One region of the Chryseobacterium gallinarum genome, then DNA from elsewhere that is predicted to be linked to it. Evidence: riboswitches for the same ligand, from Rfam matches in the RefSeq annotation. Region 1 holds a riboswitch; each other region holds the start of a gene.
What was found. A riboswitch is a leader RNA that binds a small molecule or an ion and turns the genes downstream of it on or off. The one in region 1 is predicted to bind cobalamin.
Positions count from the first base shown of each region.

Region 2: linked by a shared signal. The riboswitch ahead of OK18_RS13875 (YncE family protein) and the one ahead of OK18_RS01405 (acyl-CoA thioesterase) in region 1 are both predicted to bind cobalamin.
Region 3: linked by a shared signal. The riboswitch ahead of metE (5-methyltetrahydropteroyltriglutamate--homocysteine S-methyltransferase) and the one ahead of OK18_RS01405 (acyl-CoA thioesterase) in region 1 are both predicted to bind cobalamin.

Region 1 is NZ_CP009928.1:311,510-317,184, forward strand. It holds gene OK18_RS01385 (endonuclease MutS2) at 1-644, shown strand, start outside; gene OK18_RS01395 (ATP-binding cassette domain-containing protein) at 1,035-1,694, shown strand; gene OK18_RS01400 (hypothetical protein) at 1,728-2,525, shown strand; cobalamin riboswitch at 2,560-2,740, shown strand; gene OK18_RS01405 (acyl-CoA thioesterase) at 2,856-3,239, shown strand; gene OK18_RS01410 (HD domain-containing protein) at 3,305-3,895, opposite strand; gene OK18_RS21810 (hypothetical protein) at 3,904-4,026, opposite strand; gene OK18_RS01415 (PadR family transcriptional regulator) at 4,475-4,804, shown strand; gene OK18_RS01420 (PspC domain-containing protein) at 4,813-5,675, shown strand, end outside.
Region 2 is NZ_CP009928.1:3,080,540-3,086,214, reverse strand. It holds gene OK18_RS13880 (esterase-like activity of phytase family protein) at 1-846, opposite strand, end outside; cobalamin riboswitch at 1,103-1,290, shown strand; gene OK18_RS13875 (YncE family protein) at 1,344-2,624, shown strand; gene OK18_RS13870 (T9SS type A sorting domain-containing protein) at 2,633-3,757, shown strand; gene clpP (ATP-dependent Clp endopeptidase proteolytic subunit ClpP) at 3,814-4,500, opposite strand; gene dnaG (DNA primase) at 4,615-5,675, opposite strand, start outside.
Region 3 is NZ_CP009928.1:4,262,081-4,267,755, reverse strand. It holds gene OK18_RS18955 (KTSC domain-containing protein) at 206-652, opposite strand; gene metE (5-methyltetrahydropteroyltriglutamate--homocysteine S-methyltransferase) at 1,007-3,316, opposite strand; cobalamin riboswitch at 3,495-3,679, opposite strand; gene OK18_RS18945 (Lrp/AsnC family transcriptional regulator) at 3,834-4,295, shown strand; gene OK18_RS18940 (hypothetical protein) at 4,414-5,181, opposite strand; gene OK18_RS18935 (hypothetical protein) at 5,368-5,675, opposite strand, start outside.

The sequences.
Region 1 (5,675 bases):
AGAACAGGATCCCAAGATTTATCATCCATTCTGCCAAGAAAAAAGTAGAACATGACATTGTCAATCTTGATAAAACCATTGTAAAACTACAGCAGGAGAAATTTGAAGTTGAAAAACTAAAATCCGATCTTGCCGAAAGAAAGGAGTCTGTGGAAGATAAGCGTGATAACCTTCAAAAGCTTAATGACCAGCTTCAGCAGAAACTTTTCAATTTTCAGAAATTGTATGAAGAGGAACACCGCAAGCTTCAGTTCGGGAACAAAATTGAAGCATTTATTGACAGCTATACCAAAGGGAAGTCAAGAAAAGATGTAGTGAAGGATTTTGTGAAATTGCTGGAACAGGAGAAATTCAGAAAGTTGGGAGCTGATAAAGATGAATCGAAACGCCTGCAGGTTGTGAAGAGAAAGATCACACAGCAGCTGAAAAAGGAGGAAGTGATTGAAAAGATTGCGGAGACCAACGAAAAGCTGGAAGAACAGCGTAAAAGTGACCGTGCCCTATGGATGAAAGTAGGCCAGCGTGTTCGTATTACAGGCAGTACGAGTGTAGGCACTATTGAAAAGATTTCAAGAAACAAAGTCATCGTCAATTACGGAACTTTCAAAACAACCATTGATGCGGATGAGCTTGAGAGAATTTAATCCACTTTAAAAATGAATTGGTACCAATAATGAAGAGAGTTTCTAAGGATGCTCTCTTTCTTTTTGCTCTTTATCTCCTATTTCTTATTTTTATCAAAATTTACGTTTCACAGCTATGGGCAAAAACTTTTCTGTTCTTTGGATTTTTTATAAAAAGCTGATCATTCCAACGATACTTTTTTCTTTTCTGCTCGTTTTTTTATTTTCACTTAACGTTCAGACTTTCGGATTAAGCATTGTTCTGATATTCCCTCTTCTTCATTATTTCATTTACGAGCTAAGACTTAAAAACGAATACCACTTTTACGCTCATTTCGGATTTTCCAGGATATTCCTCTGGGGTATTACTTTATCATTCAGTGTAGCTGTAAAAATTTTAATCGGATTTCTATGAACACACTCCATATTGATAGTGTTACAAAATCCTTTACTGATAAAAAAGTCCTGCAGGATATATACCTGGAGTGCAAAATCGGTAACATTGCCGGCATTTTGGGAAGAAACGGAACCGGAAAATCTACTTTATTAAAAATTATTGCCGGAGTTACCGGCAGCGATTCCCAATATATCAGGTGCAACGGAAAGGTTTTGAAAACCTTATCTGACAGAAAAAACAAAATCGCCTACCTCCCACAATTTTCCTTTTTACCTAAAAATGAAAGGGTAAAGAAACTCATCCATCTTTTCTGTAATAAAGAAAATGCTAATCTTCTTTCTGCATCAGACCTGATCCGGAATTTCCTTGATGAAAAACCCAAAAATCTTTCCGGAGGTGAGCTAAGAGCAGTTGAAGCTTTACTAATCATCCACTCGGAAGCAGATTTTATATTGCTTGACGAGCCCTTTCACAGTCTTTCTCCTAAAATTATTGAAGAATTGAAAAAAATAATACGTCAGCAGACCAATAAAGGCTTTATAATTTCTGATCATCATTACCGGGATGTTCTGGATATTTCAGACAAAATCTATCTTCTTTCAGCCGGCTATCTTAAACAAATACAAGATTTAAAAGAACTGCAGCAGTATAATTATCTTCCCAAAAGCATTTAATTTATATATTTGGAAAATCAAAAGTTTGTAATAATGATTTCAATAAACAAAGCATTCTGTCTATCTGCTTTCAGTCTTTTTTCTTTAGCATTCGTTAAAGGCCAGAATAAAGTTCCTTTCGGAGTGGTAAAGGCTGAGGAAGGATATGCCAATGTCCGTGTACATAAAGACAACTACAGGAAGATTGTTGACAAGATCCGTATGCGTAAAGGTGATGTTTTTGTTTATGTAAAGCCGGCTCCCGGAGAAACAGAGTGGATATGGATTAAATATCCTGAAAAGCAGGATGAGGATAAACCATTTGTACGGTATGAAACATTAGACAAAGAAGGAATGGTGAATAAAGAGCGTATTGCCTTTGTGGATCAGCTCCCCCAATACACCCCTTCCAAATCGAAAAACGGAAGATCCCTTATTTTCACAGACAATTCCGACCCTAAAATCCCTATTTCCCAAAGAAGTAAGGTAGTTATCGACATTTATCCTTCCAATGCCGGTTACCGCAAAAAAGAAAAGGATGCGGAGGGAAAACTTCTCACCATTGATAAGGTAAAGCCCTGGGGAATCGGCAATGATATCCCGGAAGGTATGACTGAAATCAAGTCTATCAGAGTTCAGCAACCGGGACGGGGTTCTGTTTTTGTGAGGGAAGCGATTAAAAATATGTTCCAGCCTACCATGGATTTTGAAAATGTAGGCGTAACGGCTCTGGACAATGACAATATTTTTCTTTATATGATTAATGGCTCCGGGGAAAACAGATACACCAGTCTTTGGACGATCAAGAAAGGAAGAGTGATCAGTCAGATTATTTATCACAGTCCGGAATAATTTCAGTATTTTTGTCCCGAAAAAGCTTTACCGCTTATTCATCAAAGAAATGGGTTCTGCCTAACCGCAGATTAATAGGGAACCGTGTGAAAATCACGGACTGTCGCGCAACTGTAAGTAACTAAGGTCTTTATCAAGAGATCCACTATGCGAGGCATGGGAAGGGGATAAAAGATGTTACAAGTCAGGAGACCTGCCTATTTCTGTAAACAAGAAACTTTCGCGATCTGAAGTTGATTGATCTGATGGATTTTTTCAGGAATATATCTGTTCCTGTTATTATTCTGTTGTTTTAATCCGATTTCATTTCGCCTTAATTAATAATGAAATATGACAACAGAAGAAAGAATTGAAGCATCAGAGACCAGAATCTTCAAGGCAGTTTTCCCCAACACAACCAATCATTATGATACCCTTTTCGGAGGTACGGCTATGCAGCTGATGGATGAAGTGGCTTTTATCACCGCTACCCGTTTTGCCAGAAAAAGAGTGGTTACCGTAAGCAGCGATAAAATCGATTTTAAAAAGCCTATTCCTGCAGGAACGATTGTAGAACTGATCGGTAAGGTAACTCACGTTGGAAAAACAAGTATGAAAGTAAATGTTGAAATCTTTACGGAACAGATGTATTCTTACGAAAGAGAAAAAGCAATTGTAGGGGATTTTACTTTTGTTGCTATTGACGAATTCAAGAAACCAATTCAAATACTATAATAATCCAGAGAGACTCGGGCGGCCAAAGGCCGCCCGAGTCTTCATCATCTTATAATAGATAAGTCCTATTTCAGTACTTTTTCTGTTTCCAGACTTTTGCTTAACAGCAATTCAAAAGCCTCTCCCATTTCATCCGAAGCCCTGGTGATTGCATTTTCAAGCATATTCCTGATTTGTCTTTCGGTAACACCTGCTTCCGTCCAGCTTTTACCTGAAGTATGGGAATTCAGAATAAAGGGCATGATCCTGTCAATAGAACAGGCAAAAATAGCATCCGGGGTTTTCTCTTCTTCAAATTCCAGCCACAAGTTAAAAAACTCCGTTCGTAGCGGTTCGTCCAGAATTCCGAAGATTTTCCGGGCAGATATTTTTTCTCTTTCAAACTTTCCTGCCATTGCTTTTTCATCAAACAGAAAAGTATCTCCTGCTTCTATTTCTACCAGATCATGAATAGAAAGCATTCTTATCACCCTTAATAAGTCAATGTCTGCACGGTTTTTTGCAAACGGATACAGTATCTGGGCCAGGATGATGATCTGCCAGGAATGTTCTGCTGTATTTTCTCTCCGGGAATCATCCGCATTGTAATTTCTTCGCTGTACATTTTTCAAAGCATCTACTGCCAGGATAAAATCGATTTCTTTCTGAATCTTCATCTTTCTTTTTATTTTCTGTTATATTGATCTGCCGGATATACCTTTGTTCTGGTCATCCATTTATTATTGATCTTTTCTTTGACTGTTACCTTTATCTGATCTTCATGAGTCTTCCTTTTCAAAGACTGCATCCACCCATTATTAGCGATTACGGCATATTCTGTAGTAAAAATCCTGTAACAACCCGAATTTTCCCGGTGGCAAACATGAATTCTATTTTATGTAATGCTTCCTGACAAAAATACGAATACCGCTACCGATTTCAAAATATGTTCCTCACCTCTATTGGAATTCACCTTTTTGAATTTTATATACTATTCTTATTTTCAAAAATCCACAACTAGCCTGCTCCATTTCCACATTATTTTATCTTTTTCGAGCATTCGGTCATTAATCCATAATTTAAACTAAAATTATTTTCCTGATTATCAGAATATTACATTTTTATTTTGAAAAAATACACTACTTTGTATTGCATAATACCATTTTATTTACATATCTTTGTAATGTAGAATCAGAATAAGCTCGTCTAGCTAGGAGCTACTCTGAAAATATAACTAATTAACAAACTTATCAAAGATGAATACTGAAAATACCAAAGCGCAAATGCGAAAAGGAATTCTGGAATTCTGTATTTTAAGTCTCATCAACCATCGCGAAATGTATGTTTCCGACCTTATCGATGAACTGAAAAAAGGAAAACTGGATGTAGTGGAAGGTACCCTCTACCCCCTTCTCACAAGACTTAAAAATGGAGAATTTCTCTCTTACCGATGGGAAGAATCCACTGGAGGACCACCCAGAAAATATTACCAGATCACAGAAAAAGGAAAACTCTTTCTGGATGAACTTCTCAATACATGGAATGAACTGACTGCCTCAGTCAACCAAATCACTCAACAAAATTAAAAAAAGCTATGAACAAGACACTCTCAATAGGACTCGCAGGTTTTTCTTTTACAATAGAAGAACACGCATATATAAAGCTCAGCGATTACCTGAACGCTCTGAGAAGCTCATTGGACGCTTCCGAAGCAGATGAGGTAATGCATGACATAGAAATCAGAATGGTGGAAATTTTCAGAGATTCTCTGGGAAAACGTGAAGTAATCAACGATACCGACGTAGAAAAAGTGATCGCACAGATCGGAAGTCCTGAAAAGATCGAAGAACAGGAAGAAGCCTATTTTTCTGAAAAAGCAACAAGTAAAAATAATAATGCAGATAGCGCCTATTCAGGTAAAAAGCAACTGTTCCGTGATCCGGAAAAACAAAAAATCGCCGGTGTTTGCGCAGGATTAGCCCAGTATATTGGTATGGATATTACTGCTATGAGAATTATCTGGGTAGTTGTTTTCCTTATCATGATCCCGGCCGCCGGAAGTGCTTTGGTCATTTTACTGCTCTATCTTATCCTGTGGCTTGTACTGCCAAAAGCACAAACCGCATCTGATTTCCTGAAAATGCAGGGAAAGCCTATGAACTTCGACAATCTTAAGAATGAGTCTAATAAATTGGTGCAGTTTGCCAATGAATCTACTCAGAGGGTCGGAGAAATATATAACGAAAACAAACCTTACATCAGCAATGCCGGAAGCGGAATCTGGAATGTATTCAAATATATCATCGGTGCATTCTCAGTATTGATGGCAGTAGGAAGTATCATCGGAGTATTTGTATTATTTGCCCTTTTCGGGATGGATACCGATTTTCCTGGAGCCAATCAGATCAGATTCTATATGGATGATAACGGTCTGGATAAAGTACTGGCTGCTATCAT
Region 2 (5,675 bases), 1.9 Mb from region 1:
TGCAGTAATGTCACAAACTGAATCAGAGGCTCCCCCGTCCTGTTTATATAAAAATTGTCTGGTCTTCCCTGTAGCAATATCAAAAGTGACAATTCTGGTTAAGGTAGTATTTTTAGCCAAAGCCTTGCTTGGAACATGCATCATAGACTGCATGGCTCCCACTAAAGTAGTACCGTCAGGAGTTATACAAAGCCCTTCCATTCCCCTGTTGGCCCTTCTTTTTGCCAGCACAGCGGGAAGTTTTCTTGTTCCTGTATTAACGCCTATCGGACTTATTCTTTCTATCTCTACACCCTCTGCACTATAATGTACAATGTGAGGGCCATACTCATCGGAAACCCAGAAGGTACCGTCTGCTGCTGCAACAATACTTTCACTGTCGAGACCATAATTGTCTGTTCCCAGTACATTTCCTGAAGCATCGTAAGCCGTTTCACCTGTACTCCCCATTCCTACAGGGTTGGGTAGACCTGTGATAGGTTGTCCTGATGGATTTTTAAGCTTAATATATTTGATCACCTCAATATTTCCTTCGGCATTAATTTTAAAATGCATGATTGTTGGACTGAAATTGGGAGCCAAAAACTTTTTCCCGTTCAGGTAATCCGTATTAGGTCCTCTGTCTGTAATGACATAAAATTCCCCTTTTCTTGTAGGGTGTGCAGCCGCACCTGATCCAAAACCTCCATTAATGACATCCACACCATTTACCGTTGCTAATTTTGAAAAAGGAAACTCCTGAGGAAGTTTAGAGTAATTAATATCCTGGTTATGGGCAGTTTCGTCATCTTTGTTACAAGAAACCAATACCGTTAACATCAAAACAGATAATAGTAATCTTTTCATATTCACTTTTATGGCTGCGAAAGTATAAATCGATTGTAAATTAATCTTTAATTCAATGATAATTGTATTTTAACAATGAAACCTGTAAAATGAATTCAATATAAACAGCTATACCTGCCGTTAAATTTATAAAAACAAAACCATCGGTCACATTTTTTATTAATTTCAAAAAACACGTTATAGCTAAGAGCTTATAAAACACTTAATACACAAAAGATAAGTTATTTACCACACGTAAATCAGGAATTTATATGATATATTTGCAGCGTTTTAAGGTTGAACATAGTTCATTAATAGGGAATCAAGTGAGAATTTATTCAATGCTTGAGCTGTACCCGCAACTGTAGACTATTCCACCTATAGCATAAGATGCCACTGGATCCGGATCCGGGAAGGCCGCTATAGGATGTAAGCCAGGAGACCTGCCTTAATACAATTCAGAAGAATTTTTCTCTCTGAAAGTAAGTTTCGGGAATAAAACTTTAATTAATAATATCATGAAGAAAATCTATTTTCTTATTCTTGCATTTGTCATTTTTTTTGCAAATGCTCAAACTGAAGCCGTTTTAGTGCTTAATGAAGGTGGTGCCGGCAGTAATAATGCCGAAATATCGCTGATCTCCAATCAATCAGTTACCAATAACTATTTTAAAACCCACAACAATAATGCTGCATTGGGGGATACGGCACAGGACATTAAAATTTATGGTGACAGAATTTTTGTGGTCCTGAATATTTCCAATCAGATAAAAGTCATCAATAAGTCTGACTTTTCTTTGATCACCACAATCTCTGCCAATCTGGATAATCCGAGATATATTGCCTTCAGCGGAAACAAATTTTATGTAACCAACTGGGGAGGTTCCGGTTCTACAGAAAATTATGTAGCCGTTTATGACCTCAATACCTACACGCATGAAACCAATATTCCGGTTGGAAGCGGACCCGAAAAAATTTACAGCAAAGACAACAGATTATATGTTTTGCTAAAAGGAGGTTTTGGAATCAACCAATTTATGGATGTGATCAATACTTCTACCAATACAGTTGAATCCCAGGTAAACGTTGGTGATTTTCCACACAGCATTTTTGAAAAAGATCAGTTTCTTTATATCATGAGTTTCGGAAATCCCTACACCTCAAACTCTTCTGGAACATTTACAGTCTATAATACAGTAACTCAAAGTACCGTTTCAAGTACTGCATTTCCGGCAGGAACAAAACCTTCTTTTATGGATACAGACGGAACGAATATTTATTACATGAAAGATGCTTCAATCTATAAAACACCTATTGCAACACCGTCTTTTTCAACGACACCCATTGCAACGGCACCTATTACTGTAACCGGCTATGGTGCTGCTTACGGATTTAATATTGTCAACAATACGATTTATGTAGCTGATCCTAAAGGATATATTGCACCGGGAAAAATTTATACATATGATTTACAGGGAACCTTACAAAACACTTTCACAGTGACCATGCTGCCTAATCAAATCATTGCCTACAACAACAGTGCACCGCCGTCACTTTCAACAGTGGAAAATACAAAAGCTTCTAAATTGTCTTTATATCCCAATCCGGCAAACAGCAAATTCTTTGTACAAGGTTTAAACAGCGGAAATATTCAGGTGTATGATGCTAACGGAAGAAAGGTCATCAACGCACAATATACCCAAAACGGAATTGATATAAACACACTTCCTAAAGGTACTTATATTGTAAAAATTACCGATAAGAGCACTAACTTCACTGAAAAACTAATCATCAAATAAGAATCCGGATGCAAAAGATATTAAGTTTTATATGCAGTTTTATCGTAGTTTTTTGTTGCGCACAGTTTACTGCAAACGACATAAAGTTTTTCGTAGGAACAGGCTCTCAGACTGCCTATTTTGTAGCAGACTTTAAAGACGGAACCAATGACAGGTCTTATGCCTGGGGAGTGCGGTTCGATCCGGGGCAAAATATCACCGGACCTCAGATGCTTCAGATGATCAAAAATGCAGAACCCGCCTTTGATTATTTTCTGACCTTCAATAATGGTTTCCTTGATGAGCTAAGCTTCAATGATCATTCACAACAATCCGGGCCGGACTATTGGAGTTTATGGCGTGGGAATGATACCAACAGCTGGTCTGCCGTAGGGTGGATGAACAACGGGACCATCTCAGCCGGAAAATGGTATGGTGCTTCCTATGGGTTCAGCAATCCCACAGCAGAAGCGCCTTCTACTCCGCTTCCTGCCTATAGTTCCCTATGGTACAATTCGTCTCAGATTACCAATTGGATCGGTACAGGTTCTGATAAAAGCTTAGTGGTTATTGACTTCGGAACTGATAATTCTAACGGAAATGCTGATTCATTTGTTTTTGGAATTCAATATAACGGAACCATTACCGCAGAGCAGGCTTTACAATTGATTGATACCCAGGTAAGCACATTTAATTATACGTCAGCTGCCAATCAGGTTTCTTCTTTATCCCTGAATTCTTTTTCAGGCATCCCGAACGGGTCCAACTCCTGGAAATTATACAAAGGAACTAATTTGTCAAACTGGAAAATTCATAACGACCTTTCATCCATTACTTTACATAACGGTGAATGGCTTGGATTAAGTTTCGGACAGAGAAGGCCCTTTACGCCCACAGAAGCTCCTCAATCCACACTTGGAACTTCTTCTGTCAGTAAAAGAACAGTGGGTATCTATCCTAATCCTGCAACTGATTATATTCATATCAATACCCAGGAGAGTATGAAAGAAGTGAATATATATTCTTCTTCAGGCCAAAAAGTAATGACATCAGGGAATTCCAGGATTAATATTCAATCTTTAAGCCCGGGAATTTATTTTGTAGAAATTAAAACTTCAGGTCAGTCAGTTATCCGTAAGATTGTTAAAAAATAGAAAAGAGGCTGTCTCAAAAAATGGGACAGCCTCTTTCAATATAATCTCGGGATCAATTATTTTTTCTCTGTAGATCTCTGTAAAACTTCATCTACCATTCCATAGCCTTTAGCTTCTTCAGAAGTCATCCAGTAATCTCTGTCAGAAGATTTCTCAACCCACTCGTATGTTTGTCCTGAATGGTGAGCGATAATTTCATAAAGCTCCTGCTTTAGTTTCAGCATCTCTCTCAGGTTGATTTCCATATCAGAAGCCACTCCCTGGGCTCCGCCTGAAGGCTGGTGAATCATTACCCTTGAATGTTTAAGCGCAGAACGTTTCCCTTTCTCTCCGGCCACCAGTAATACAGCTCCCATGGAAGCGGCCATACCTGTACAGATTGTTGCTACATCAGGCTTAATGATCTGCATGGTGTCATAAATTCCTAATCCTGCATACACACTACCACCCGGCGAGTTGATATAAATCTGGATATCCTTTGACGGGTCGGCACTTTCCAGGAATAAGAGCTGAGCAGTAACGATGTTTGCCACCTGGTCATCAATTCCTGTTCCCAGGAAGATAATCCTGTCCATCATCAAACGGGAGAAAACGTCCATCTGAGCAACGTTCAGTCTTCTCTCTTCCATAATGTAAGGGGTAAGGTTCGTCGGACCATACATTCCCATATACTGATCGGTAACCAGACCGTTATTTCCTAAATGTTTTACAGAGAAATCTCTGAATTCCTTTTTAATGTCCATATTTCTATTATGTATTATTTTTTTAAACAAATATTCTCGGAATGTAAATTACAATATTTATTCCTAAAATTTTATCAGACTTTTTGTCACAGAATACAAAAACCTGTCTGTACATTATCTTCTTCTCCCCGCATAAATTCCTTTAATCGGCGAGTATTCGATGATATTGCTCAATCGTATGGAAGCTTGTTTCAGCAGGGTGATTTTTTTGATCAGATCAAAATATCTTACCTCATCCGTATTGCTGTACTGATCCAGTTCCCTGGCTGTTTCTTTGATGAGATAATCGATGTACCGGTATTTGTGCAATAAGATATCGCCCTTAACCTGATCTGCGACCTTATCCCCGTAATTAGGCGGATAAATATTCCTGGAAGCCCAGTTTTCAAGTTCATCTAACGGAATCAGGGCATCTACAACCTTCGTGGTAATTTCTTCATCCATAAAAGATACAAAAAAGTTTCCGCTTCTGAGCTCATCTTTCCGGATTCCTTCTTTTACCTGATTGATGATAATCTCATTTTCCTTGACTAAAAACTTGTACTGTTCTTCTTCAAAATGATGGAGGATCTCTTCAATAACCGTGATCTGGTACTCTTCATTGTTCTCATTTCTTCTTTTCAGTACAATATCTCCAAACATCAGCATATGGTCCACCAATTTATTTTCCATAAACAAAACATCATAGAGAAAAGGATCTTCTTTCTCGTGATCCACCGGAACAATCTCCATTTTCGGAGGCGTTTTTTCCTTCTGCTGCTGAACATGGTGGGTCTGGTTCTGGGTAATCTGCTTCTGGACATCAAGTTCATTGAAAAGGCTCTGCTCGGAAAGCCCGAATTTATTTGAAACTTCTTTCAGGTATACTTCCCTTTTCAGCGCATTTTGTACAAAAGAAACCGATTTTACAATATCACGTATGGCTTCTGCCTTTTTAATGGGATCATTTTCAACATCCCTAAGGAGGATTTCTGCTTTAAAGTCGATAAAATCCATCGCTTCATTTTCGATGTATTTTTCAACATAATCCTGCGGATGTTTTCTGGCAAAAGAGTCCGGATCATCTCCGTCAGGGAATAATAGCACCCTGATATTCATTCCCTCTGTCAGCAGCATATCAATGCTTCTGAAACTGGCTTTGATCCCGGCATTATCCCCATCGAAAAGAATGGTTA
Region 3 (5,675 bases), 680 kb from region 1:
AAGAGATATAAATTTTGGCTGAAGTTGTATGATTGTTCTGATATTGAAAAATGGGTTTTAGCCTATTCCTATTAATGGTTATAAAAAATCAATAGGAGCGGGCTAAAGCCCGCTTAAGAATTTTAGCCTAAACACAATATTTTACATATTTACAAAAAAAGACCTCTGGGACAACCAGAAGTCTCTCTATTTTAAATGGAAAAAATTATTCCGCCATTGCTTCCCCGGCTTTTCTATAGACAAAACTTCCATAGATATGTCTCCTCGCAAAACGGCTTGGTGAATCAGAGTTAATCATTTTAATATAGGTATTTCTCGGAACTCCCATATATTCATAGATATTTCCATTCAGATGCTGGACCGTTAAAACCGCTTTTTCAAGATAAAAATCCTGAATATTGGATTTTGTAATGGTTTCCGTATATTCTTCCTTGTATTTTTCCTGTGTTTCCGGATTGATACTTACCAGAAAATGATAGGCTTCGATCACAGACTTACTTTTTTCTTCCGCTTCCTGTTTACCGGCTTCATCATTGATAAATTTATCAGGATGCGTATCTTTCATCGTATTCCTGTAAATGGTTTTTAACTCTTTTAAGGTAACATTTTGATCAACTCCAAGAAGCTTTCTGTGTTCACCGATTCTTTTCATATGTAATTATCTATTGATTTCCAAGGATATTTCCAGTGCAATTTTTGCAGCCACCTGTTTTAGGAGACTTGTTCGTATTATCCTTATTTTCGGGGTGCAAAATTACAAAATTAAATCTGATAATCTGTAAAGTATTCATTATTAATTCATTTTATAATTATATTCACAGAAGTATTACCTGAAGGCTGCTGTTTACTATTAAGGAATGGATATCATAATAATGCGGAAGATTGCCTTCAACCGAAACAGACTTTAACTGCTAATGCTTACATTAAATTTGTTTTGGCCAAATATACAAAAGACAAAAGCAGAAGTTTGAACTCCTGCTTAAGAACTATCTCATTATGGTGCTGGCTATGCAAAGACCGCACTGGCCTCTCTTGAAGCTTCTACCATGGCAATAAGAGCTTTTTCAGTCTCTTCCCAATGGCGGGTTTTCAATCCACAGTCAGGGTTTACCCAAAGCTGCTGAGCGGGGATTACAGCCTGGGCTTTTTTCAGCAGCTCCAGCATCTCCTCCTTGGACGGCACTCTGGGTGAGTGGATATCATAAACTCCCGGTCCTATTTCATTCGGATATTTAAAGTCTGCGAAGGCATTTAATAATTCCATCTGGCTTCTGGAACATTCTATGGTAATCACGTCAGCATCCATATCGGCAATATCCTTAATAATATCGTTAAATTCGGAATAACACATATGAGTATGAACCTGAGTAGAATCTTCAACACCGCTTGCTGAAATCCTAAAGGCTTCTACTGCCCATTTCAGATAATTTTGCCATTCAGATTTTCTTAAAGGAAGACCCTCCCGGATAGCCGGCTCATCGATCTGGATGATTCTGATGCCCGCTTTTTCCAGATCTTTAACCTCATCCCGGATAGCTAAGGCGATCTGCTTGCAGGTCAGGGAACGGGGCTGATCGTCACGCACAAAAGACCACTGCAGAATGGTAACAGGCCCGGTCAGCATTCCTTTTACCCATTTTTGAGTGAGAGACTGAGCATATTGTGACCAGTATATGGTCATAGGATGAGGACGGTGTACATCTCCGTAAATGACAGGTGGTTTTACACACCGGCTACCATAACTCTGTACCCATCCGTTTTGGGTAAATGCAAACCCATCAAGCTGTTCCCCGAAATACTCTACCATATCATTGCGTTCAAATTCTCCGTGAACCAGTACATCAATTCCGATTTCTTCCTGCCAGCGGATGGTTCTTTCCGTTTCTTTTTTCAGCAGCTCGTTATAATGAGCGGCTGTAAGTTCCCCCTTTTTGAATTGAGACCTCCAGTTTCTTACTTCCCTGGTTTGCGGGAAGGAACCAATGGTTGTGGTAGGAAATAATGGCAACTGCAGTACTTTTTGCTGAACTTCTTTCCTTACCGCGAAAGGGTTGTTTCTTCTTGCATCTCCATCCGTAATGGCTCCGACACGGTTTTTCACGTCCTGGTTGTGAATCAGTGCTGAAACTTTACGGTTTTCCAGTGCCTTTTTGTTTTCGGCCAATAGCTGCAGCGTGTGATAATCGGGATTTCCTGACGCCAGTTTTTTTAAGACAGCGATCTCATCTACTTTCTGTTTTGCAAAGGCCATCCATTGCTTGATTTCAGGCGATAAAATTGCTTCGTTTTTCTCCAGGTCAAGATCAAAAGGAGAGTGGAGTAATGAGCAGGATGGAGCAATCAATACTCTTTCCGGACCGATTTCATGGATTGCTTTTTTGATCAGTGCCAATGATTTTTCGAAATCATTTTTCCATATATTCCTTCCGTCTACAATCCCTAGTGAAAGGCTTAAAGTACCGGGTATTGCTTGCAGGACTTCATCCAATTGTTCAGGACATCTTACGAGATCAATATGCAAAACATCTGCTGGCAAAGAAACGGCCAGGGAAAGATTGTCCTTTAATCCCTCAAAATAAGTAGTTACAATAAATTTAAGATTAGGAAACTGTTTTTTGATTTCATCGTAAACCCATTGATAGGTCTCCTTTGTTTTTTCATTCAGGTCTAATGCTAAAAAAGGTTCATCAAATTGAACATATTCTGCACCATAGGCTTCCAGTTTCCGGAGGATTTCAAGATAAACAGGCAATAGATTTTGTGCTAAATCCATTTTGTCAAAACCATTTTCTTTTTCTTTACCCAGAAGAAGATAGGTAAGCAATCCGATTATAACAGGCTTTGCATTCATTCCTGCTTCCTTTGCACGGATAAACTCACTGATGATTTTATCGGAAAACAATCTGAACTGCTGGTTTTTTTGAAATTCAGGGACAATATAGTGGTAGTTGGTATCAAACCACTTTGTCATTTCCATAGCCGTGATATCCAATCCGTTTTTCTGGTAACCTCTTGCCATGGCAAAATAAAGATCCGGTTCTGAGTGAGATTCGTTTGAAGCAATTTCCTGGTAACGCTCCGGGATGGCTCCTACGGTCAAAGTCATATCCAGCACCTGATCGTAGTAAGAAAAATCATTACATGGGATAAGATCAATCCCTGCTTCCTGTTGCAATTTCCAGTTTTGAAGACTGATGGTTTTACCGGTTTCCAGTAATTGATTGAGAGAAATCTTGTCTGCCCAATAGTGTTCACAAGCTTTTTTAAGCTCTCTGTTGCTACCAATACGCGGGTAGCCAAGTAAGTGAGTTTGCATTTTTTATCAACTTTTAAATTAAACAATGATTTTAAAAGTTCCTTTGAATGCTTCAAAATACTTGCGCAGGAAGCTTGTAAAGAGGACAGGATACAAAAAGGACGTAAATTTCCTGTTAACGGTGGAATACGTTCAAAATGTATCATCTGTATGACCCGAAGCCTCAAACCGCGAAAGCATTGTCAATTCAGAACAGGCAGGTCTCCTGGCTTACAGCAGTATCTGTCATCCTTCCCGCTCTTTGGCAGTGGATATCCGGGACAGAACTTTTGGTATGCTGATTACAGTTGCGCGACAGCTCATGATTTACACATGATTCCCTATTAATTTACCTTACGTAAAACCTTTTCCGTTTGATGAAGTATTATAAAGAACAAAATAGGGTGTAAAGATATTTATTTAAGATAATTGATTGGGTATTTGATGAAAATTAAGGATGATATTTTTATTTTATGTTTTTTGAAAGATAAATATTCTGTACATTTGAAAAAATGTCAGTAAAAAAGAATATTATTCTGTGGATAGATTGGATGATAAGGATCTCCAGCTGCTGAGAATCCTTCAAAAAAATGCGAAATTAACCGTAAAAGAGCTTGCGAAAGAAGTTAATCTCTCACCATCACCTGTTTTTGAGCGGGTAAAAAGACTGGAGCAGGAAGGGTATATTAAACACTATGCTGCCGTTTTGGAAGCTGAAAAGCTGAACCGCGGATTTACTGTTTTTTGCCAGGTTAAATTAAAGATCCATGACCGGGCTATCGGAAACAGCTTTGTAAAAGATATTATTCAAATTGAAGAAGTAGCAGAATGTTATAATATTTCCGGTGATTTTGATTTTCTGCTAAAAGTTCAGGTAAGAGATATGAAGCATTATCAGGATTTTGTATTCAATAAGCTTGGGTCGGTGGATTCTATCGGGAGCACCCATAGTACTTTTGTGATGGCGGAGGTGAAGAATACGCATGGAGTCTCGATATAGTATTGAATTTGTCAACGCGAAAACTTCGAGATGGATCCTATAATTCAATCCTCATATTATCAAATAAAAAACAGTACCCAATGGTGTACTGTCATTTAGTTTTATTATTTAATCAACCTTATTGCTCATCACAATTTTTCTTCAGCTTTGTAAAAATTTTATCAAAATCTTTATAGGCATTTCCCTCATCATCACGTTTAGGCCTGAAACTGCTGTTGGCACAGTTGTGAAAGCTTAGCCCGATCATGTCGATCAGTGCATAATCTTCTTTCTGGGGATCATTCATTTTAGCATTGAATCTTGCCATTACGCCTTTGGGATCAGCATTATTTTTACTTTTAAGCTCAATATAGGCTTTCCATGCAGCAAACATTTTTTCTCGGTCAGGAGAAGAGATCGCATCAATGTGCTCTTTGCAGGTGCTGTAAAATTTACTGTCTTTAAGAGTGGAAGGATCAGAATAAGCGAGAATTTCTTCCTTATTCAGCTGATATTCATTCTCAAAAGACATAATGGTTTCCTGTTGTAGTTTTTTCCACATGGGGAGATTGATGACTTCAAGGCTGTAAAGCTCTTTTTTCTTTTCCTGATATTGCTTTTCTAATTGCTGTAAATATTCCTCTTTGTTTTTACGGATTTCTTCAAGGTTGGAAAGTTTAAATACAGGCTGGATATCAAATTGAACTCCATTGAATTGATACAGAAGTTTATTCACACCGTCTATTTCCTCTTTCTTATATTTGGTAGAATCAAAATATCCTTTGTTATCACAATTGAAAGTCTGATAATTGTAAGGGGTAAGATTGTTGTTTTTTGCAGGAGTTTTCTGCCCGCATATAGTAGTAACAGATAAGGCTAAAGAAAGCCCAACCATCATTTTTTTCATGTACATAGTAGTTGAAGAATCCGGATTTGCTATTTTGCTTCAAAATTAAGGCTTTAAATTTGAAAATTAAAGGATTAGACCAACTTTATATGTTTATTTTCTCACTTTGATAATTTTTTTAATGTCTATTGTTGTTTTGAGTGAATTTTTTGTTAAAAATCAGGGGGTTACATTATAATTCTATCCTTATGGTTCGTCACAATCTCTTTTCAGTTGTATGAAAACCTTTTCGAAAGTTTTCAATAAAGTGTTCTCTTCATCAGCTTTGGGTCTGAAACTATGGTTTGCGCAATTATTAAAGGCATTCATAAGATCGATGAGTGCATAATCATCTTTTCGCGGGTCATTCCATTTAGCATTAAAGGTGTCGTTTGTTCCGGAATAAGAATCCTCATTTTTTTTAGGTTCAGATAAGCTCTTCCATACGAGGTACATTTTCTGCTTATCCTGAGCAGTCATTGCATCAATATATTCTCTACAGGTATTGTAAAACT